One region of the Paraburkholderia sp. RCC_158 genome, then DNA from elsewhere that is predicted to be linked to it. Evidence: riboswitches for the same ligand, from Rfam matches in the RefSeq annotation. Region 1 holds a riboswitch; the other holds the start of a gene.

Region 1 (3,408 bases):
CTGGTCTCCGGCAAGGCGGGGCGGGCGGCGATTGCTCGTGATCGTGCGTGGTCGTGCGTGGTTGTGTTCGCTCGTCTGCGATTGCGTGATCGGCTGGCTTGGTTTGGCGCGGCAACGCGCTCAACCGCCGGCCACAGGCTGCACGACGTCCAGCTTGTCGCCCGGCTGCAATGCGCGCGCCGCATGCTGCGTGCGCGCGACGAAATCGCCGTTCAGCGCGACGGCGAACGGCGGCCGCGCGCCGTACGCAGCGAGCGCATCGGCGACAGTCGCGCCCTCGGGCAACGACAACGGCTTCTGATTGATATGAATGTCCATGGTGTTCGAATACGGTTCAGTCGATGGCAATTGCGCAGGCGTTCGCAGCGTCGCGCCGGCAACCGGTGCTCACGCGGGCTCCCGCGCGCGCTGCTCGTGGAACAGTTCGCTCCAGCGCGCGGCGCGCCGCCAGTCCGCGAACGCGTCGGCGTCGCCGATGCGTCCGTCCAGCAGCGCCGCCGCGAAGCGCGCGGCTTCGTCGGCGACCTCGGGCACGATCATGTAGCCGTGCCGGTACAGCCCGTTCACGCGCAGCGTCTGCGCGCCGTCCCACAACAGCGCCGGCCGATGATCGGGCAAGGTCGGACGGCACTGCGAATTCAGCTCGAGAATGCGCGCCTCGCCGAAGCCCGGATGCACGGAAAACGCCGCGCTCAGCAGCTCCAGCGCGGATCGCACGCTGACGGGCGACATGTCCTCGCCTTCCACCTCGGTGGCGCCGATCACATACAAATCGTCCTGCTTCGGCGCGATGTAGAGCGGATAGCGCGGATGCAGCAGCCGCACCGGCCGCGTCAGATTAATGCCGGGCGCGTGCACGCGCGCGACTTCGCCGCGGATGCCGCGCAGCGTCGGCAGCACGGGTTTCGCGCCGAGACCGCGGCAGTCGATGGTGATGCGCGCAGGCGGCAGCGCCCCATCGAGCGCGGGCGTATTCCAATGCGTTTGTACGCCGCGTTGCCCGAGACCCGCCGCCAACGCGCGCAGCACCTGGCGATTGTCCAGTTGACCTTCGCGCGGCAGCAGCCAGCCCTGATTGAAGCGCCCCGCGAGCGCAGGTTCGGCGGCACCGAGTTGCGCGCCGGCCAGCGTGACGAAGCCGCCGTCCAGCAGTTCGGCCGGCGCGTTCGAGCGCACCCGTCTTTCGAACAACGGCGCCTCGGTCCGATCCGCGTGATGCCAGACGACGAGCGTGCCATTGCGCTGGAAAAACACCGGCTCGGGCAACCCGGCCAGCACTTGCGGCCAGGTTTCGAGCGATGCGGCGCCGAGACGCGTAATCAGAAGTTCGGCGCTGGCGGCTTCGGCAAGCGGCGCGAGCATGGCGGCCGCGACCCACGCGGCAGCCTGCGAGCCGTCGGCGTCGCCGCGCTCATAAAGCGCCACGCGATGTCCTTCTCCGGCGAGCCGCCACGCGACGAGGCGCCCGCACAGACCGCCGCCGAGCACAGCGAAATCGGGTTGTGCGGCGCGGCTCATCGTGCGCGCTCCGCTTCGATACGACGGACAAAAGCAATGCAGCGCGCGTCAAGAACGGCGCGACAAGGAGCAAAACACATAACTGAACAATAGGCGGTCATCGAGTCCTTTCCGTACGGCCGACAAAAAGCGCGTACCCAGGACGAAACCGGCGGGCAAGGCCGGCCAGGCAACATGCGTACTCCAATGAAGTACGCCGCCCGGCGGGGAATGGAAGACTGGCTGCTTCCGGAAACTTCCCGCGCCGGTATTACCCGGATCGGGTGCAAAGGGTCTCTCTCAGCCTCGCAGCCGCAGCGTGAGAATCACGCCGCTCAAGTGCAAAGCACCCCTGTTTCGTCGAAGGTCATTAGACCATAAAAGGCGCGGCGCTCGCAAACGAGCGGCGCATCGCGCCGCGCGCGGCTTGATCCGGCACCACCTTTTGCGCCTTACGCTTTAGCCGGATGAGCGGCCCACCGCTCTGGCACAATGCCACGAGAGATGACGCGGAAAACGCGGCATCGCGCGAACGGTCGGCGGTTATGTCGCGGCGGCGCTCGCGCAGAGGCGGCAGCAATGACTGCCGGCTTTGCGCCGGCGCCGCGAATTAATTTTCGCTTAAGGGCTTCGCGCCAGAATCGGCAGTCGCCGCGGCGCCCGGCCGTCAGCCGCCGTGACCGCGCAGATACGCACAGACAAGACACGACAGATACGAAGACCCGCGAGGGGTCGGCCCGCGTGGACCGGCCCGAATCGAACAGCATTCCCAGGACGCTCATGACAACGAATACTTCTGTCAGCCCCGCGCTGCCGCCCGACGAGAAAGTCTCCGCATGGAGCCTCATCAAGCCTTACTGGGTGTCGGAAGAAAAAAAGACGGCGTGGGGGATGCTCATCGCGATCATTGCGATGAACCTCGCGGTGGTGTGGATCAACGTCCGCCTGAACCGCTGGAGCGCCGACTTCTATAACGCGCTGCAAACCAAGAACGTGCGCGACTTCCCGCATCTGCTGATGATCTTTTCCGGGCTCGCGTTCGGCTACATCATCCTCGCGGTGTACGGACGCTATATGCGCCAGATGCTCGGCTTTCGCTGGCGTCAGTGGCTGACGACGCGCTATCTGAACGAGTGGCTGCACGACAGCGCGTTTTACCGGATCGAGCGCGACCGCCTCGCCGACAACCCAGACCAGCGGATCAGCGACGACCTGCAGTCGTTCGCCACGACCACGCTGTCGCTCACGCTCGATCTGCTGTCCACGGTCGTCACGCTCGTCTCGTTCATCACGATCCTGTGGGCGCTGGCCGGCGCGCTGACCATCACGCTCGGCGGCGTGCCGCTGCAGATTCCCGGCTACATGGTGTGGGCAGCCGCGCTGTACGCAGTGGTCGGCTCGCTCGTGATCCAGAAAGTCGGTCATCCGCTCGTGCCGATCAACTATCAGGCGCAGAAAGTCGAGGCCGATTTCCGTTTCGGCCTGATCCGCCTGCGCGAGAACGCCGAGCAGATCGCGTTCTACAACGGCATGGACACGGAGAAGACGAACGCCCATTCGCTGTTCGGCCGCATCCGCGATAACTGGTGGCAGGTCATGAAGTACACGAAGCGGCTCACCTTCGTGCTGAGCTTCTACGGTCAGATCGCGATCATCTTTCCGCTCGTCGTCGCCGCGCCGCGTTACTTCGCGGGCGCCTTCACGTTCGGTGTGCTGATGCAAATCTCCAGCGCATTCAACACGGTCAGCGACTCGTTCTCGTGGTTCATCAACAGTTACTCGACGCTGGTCGAATGGCGCGCCACGGTCAACCGTCTGCGCGAATTCAAGCGCGTCGTGCATGCGCCGCGTCTGAAGGAATCCGTCTCGCCGGCCACCGCGCACGGCGGCATCAACCTGCATTTCGTCGAC
Region 2 (3,408 bases), on a different contig from region 1:
CGCCGACCTGCGAGCTCAGCGCGTTTTCATAGACGGCGACATAGGCGTCGAGCCGTGCTGCGCTATCGGCAGTCCGGCTGTCGAAGCGGGCCGCGAGATCGAACGCGCCGCCTGGCTGCGGCTTCATGTCGAGCGCGATGTTGGCTTGCGCCGGCTCGGCGATCAGCTTGTCGACGCGGCTTTGAAAACTGTCCTGCTGCGACCACGTCCGCAACTCGCGTCCGCCGACGAACACTTCAGGCGTATAGATCGTGTGGCCGCCGGCAAGATCGGTAAGCGTCTGCTGACGCTCGGTGAAACGGTGCTGCGAGAAACGGTCGGTCCAACCGAGACCGTTCCAGTAGTCGACGTGCAACGCCAGCGGCACGACGCTTCGCGTGGCGCCGCTGTTCTTCCATTGACCGAGCCACGCGTCGGCAGGCGGACAGCTATTGCAGCCTTCGCTGCTGTAAAGCTCGACGAGCGCCACGCGATGGGCGGGACTGCGCGCGCTGCACATCGCACTCGCCGCGCTCACGAGGCCGCTCGCGCACAACAACGCGAGCGCGGCAACGAGTGCGACGGCCCGCTTGAACGGCCGATGCGCCCGGCGTTTGATGACTGTTTGCATGACGTGCTCCGATCAGGATCTGCACGTTTGTCGAAGCGCGTCGCCGGTTATGACACCGCGCCGCAAATTTTTTTCGCCCGTTTGTTTTGTGTTGTTTGCGGGCGGCCTCAAAGCATGCTTGCGCGATGTCGCCAACTTTCTACACTGCGACTTACAACAACGAAATGTCCGCCAAGGTCGCTGAAAGACGCCGTGCTAACATGCTTGTGTCGATCGCGCCGCTTTGCTGTGGTCTTCTCATGACTCTGTTTTCAAGCGGCGCGCCACCCACTTCATTCGATAACCGCCGGCCACTCATGCGCTTTCCGACTTCCCGTGCCTTCACCCGCTTGCGCCCTCGTGGCGCAACCGGCTGCGCGCGCGTGGAACTCGCGCCGCAAAGGGCCGGCGAACCGTCGCGAACGCTTCTGCCGGCAACGGTTCCGCTTCTCGCCGCCCGGCACCCCGACTGACGCAGCCTGCTCCTTGCCTGAAGCTGCGTCGTCCCTCAAGGGACTGTCGGAGCGCCGGGCCGATCCCATCCGCATGACCTATTCTCGTACAGAGATTGCAGATCGAATTGGAGTAGCCGCCGTGAAGACGACCAGAAGGACCAAGCAGTGTTACCTCACCGAACTCGACGTCGCGCGTCTTGAGAAGCACGCCGCCGCGCCCGGCGCGAACGCCCGTTTTCAGGAGATGCTCGACGACGTACTGGAGCGCGCCGTGATCGTGGACTCCCGCGAAATTCCGGCGAACGTGGTCACGATGAACTCGCAGGCCACGCTCGTCGACGAAAGCAGCGGCGAGCAGATGACGTGGACGGTCGTCTATCCGCCCGACGCCGACTTCGCTCATGGCCGCCTGAATGTTTTTTCGCCGGTGGGCCTCGCGCTGCTCGGCGCGAAGCGCGGCGAGCACATTCACTTCATGCCGCCGAGCGGCGCCGAAAAAGTGCTGAAGCTCGAGAAAATCCTGTATCAGCCGGAAGCTGCGGACGACTTCACGCGTTAAGCAACCCGTGCCGGTGCTGCGGCGCGTCATAGCGTGCTGCATTCCGCGTTCTGCGTTCTGCATGCCGCGTCACTACAAGCATAGTGCGTAAATCGCGCATGCAAGAGCGCAGCGATTCTCCGCCCGCAGCCGCCGAGCAAACCACCGCGCGCTGCCCCGCATTAGCACTCACGCATCGCGCGCGGGTTGCCAAGCAGCGCCCGCCCGGTGTATCGTGTGCGCTGCTAACGCGGGGGTCCTGCGTTGCACGGAAGTCGGAGGTCCGTGCCACGTGGGTGAGAAATACCCTTTGAACCTGATCTGGATAATGCCAGCGCAGGGAAGCGTACGGATTTCGCAGCCAGTCTCTAGCCTCACCTCTCGCGAATTCCGACTACTTCCATCTCGTCTCCTGCTTAGCGGCCCCACATTGAATGGGACCGGAGCAAGGCGTCATTGCGCTTAACTCCGGCCGACACACGGAGAACATGCATGAACGCCAATCCGAAGTTCCTTTCCGCCGACGCCCACGTCGATGAAGCTGCCGTCGCGCCGCTGCCCAACTCACGCAAGGTCTACGTGACGGGCTCGCGTCCCGACATCCGCGTGCCGATGCGCGAGATCAGCCAGGCGGATACGCCCGACAGCTTCGGCGGCGAAAAGAATCCGCCGGTCTATGTCTACGATACGTCGGGCCCCTACTCCGATCCCGACGCGAAGATCGACATTCGCGCCGGCTTGCCCGCACTGCGTCAGCGCTGGATCGAGGAACGCGGCGACACGGAAGCGTTGACGGGTCTGTCGAGCGACTTCAGCCGCGAACGCGCGGCCGACACCGCTACCGCCGATCTGCGCTTCCAGGGCCTGCATCGCACGCCGCGCCGCGCGATCCCCGGCAAAAACGTTTCGCAGATGCACTACGCGCGTAAAGGCATCATCACGCCGGAGATGGAATACATCGCGATCCGCGAAAACCAGCGCCGCGCCGAATATCTGGAGAGCCTGAAGACGAGCGGCCCGAACGGCGAAAAGCTCGCCGCGATGATGGGCCGCCAGCATCCGGGCCAGGCGTTCGGTGCAAGCGCGTTCGGTCCGAACGGCGTCACCGAAATCACGCCGGAATTCGTGCGCGAAGAAGTGGCGCGCGGCCGCGCGATTATTCCGAACAACATCAATCACCCGGAAAGCGAGCCGATGATCATCGGCCGCAACTTCCTCGTGAAGGTGAACGCGAACATCGGCAACTCGGCCGTGACGTCTTCGATCGGCGAGGAAGTCGACAAGATGACGTGGGCGATCCGCTGGGGCGGCGACACGGTGATGGATCTGTCCACCGGCAAGCACATTCACGAAACGCGCGAGTGGATCATCCGCAATTCGCCGGTGCCGATCGGCACGGTGCCGATCTATCAGGCGCTCGAAAAGGTCAACGGCAAGGCCGAAGACCTGACGTGGGAAATCTTCCGTGACACGCTGATCGAGCAGGCCGAACAGGGCGTCGACTACTTCACGATTCACGCGGGCGTGCGTCTGCAATACGTGCCGCTGACGGCGAAGCGCATGACCGGCATCGTGTCGCGCGGCGGCTCGATCATGGCGAAGTGGTGCCTCGCGCATCACAAGGAAAGCTTCCTGTACGAGCATTTCGAAGACATTTGCGAAATCATGAAGGCGTATGACGTGGCCTTCTCGCTCGGCGACGGCTTGCGCCCCGGTTCCATTTACGACGCGAACGATGAAGCGCAGCTCGGCGAACTGAAGACGCTCGGCGAACTCACGCAGATCGCGTGGAAGCACGACGTGCAGACGATGATCGAAGGCCCCGG

Evidence for each region. A riboswitch is a leader RNA that binds a small molecule or an ion and turns the genes downstream of it on or off. The one in region 1 is predicted to bind thiamine pyrophosphate.
Region 2: another riboswitch for thiamine pyrophosphate. It lies ahead of thiC (phosphomethylpyrimidine synthase ThiC); the one in region 1 lies ahead of AB6809_RS26695 (FAD-dependent oxidoreductase).

Annotation. Positions count from the first base shown of each region.
Region 1 covers NZ_JBFUPM010000017.1:80,441-83,848, reverse strand. Annotated here, with positions in the region: gene thiS (sulfur carrier protein ThiS) at 121-318, opposite strand; gene AB6809_RS26695 (FAD-dependent oxidoreductase) at 388-1,518, opposite strand; TPP riboswitch at 1,738-1,861, opposite strand; gene AB6809_RS26690 (ABC transporter ATP-binding protein/permease) at 2,278-3,408, shown strand, end outside.
Region 2 covers NZ_JBFUPM010000002.1:441,294-444,701, reverse strand. Annotated here, with positions in the region: gene AB6809_RS06375 (DUF1223 domain-containing protein) at 1-610, opposite strand, end outside; gene AB6809_RS06370 (GreA/GreB family elongation factor) at 1,184-1,603, shown strand; TPP riboswitch at 1,825-1,943, shown strand; gene thiC (phosphomethylpyrimidine synthase ThiC) at 2,075-3,408, shown strand, end outside.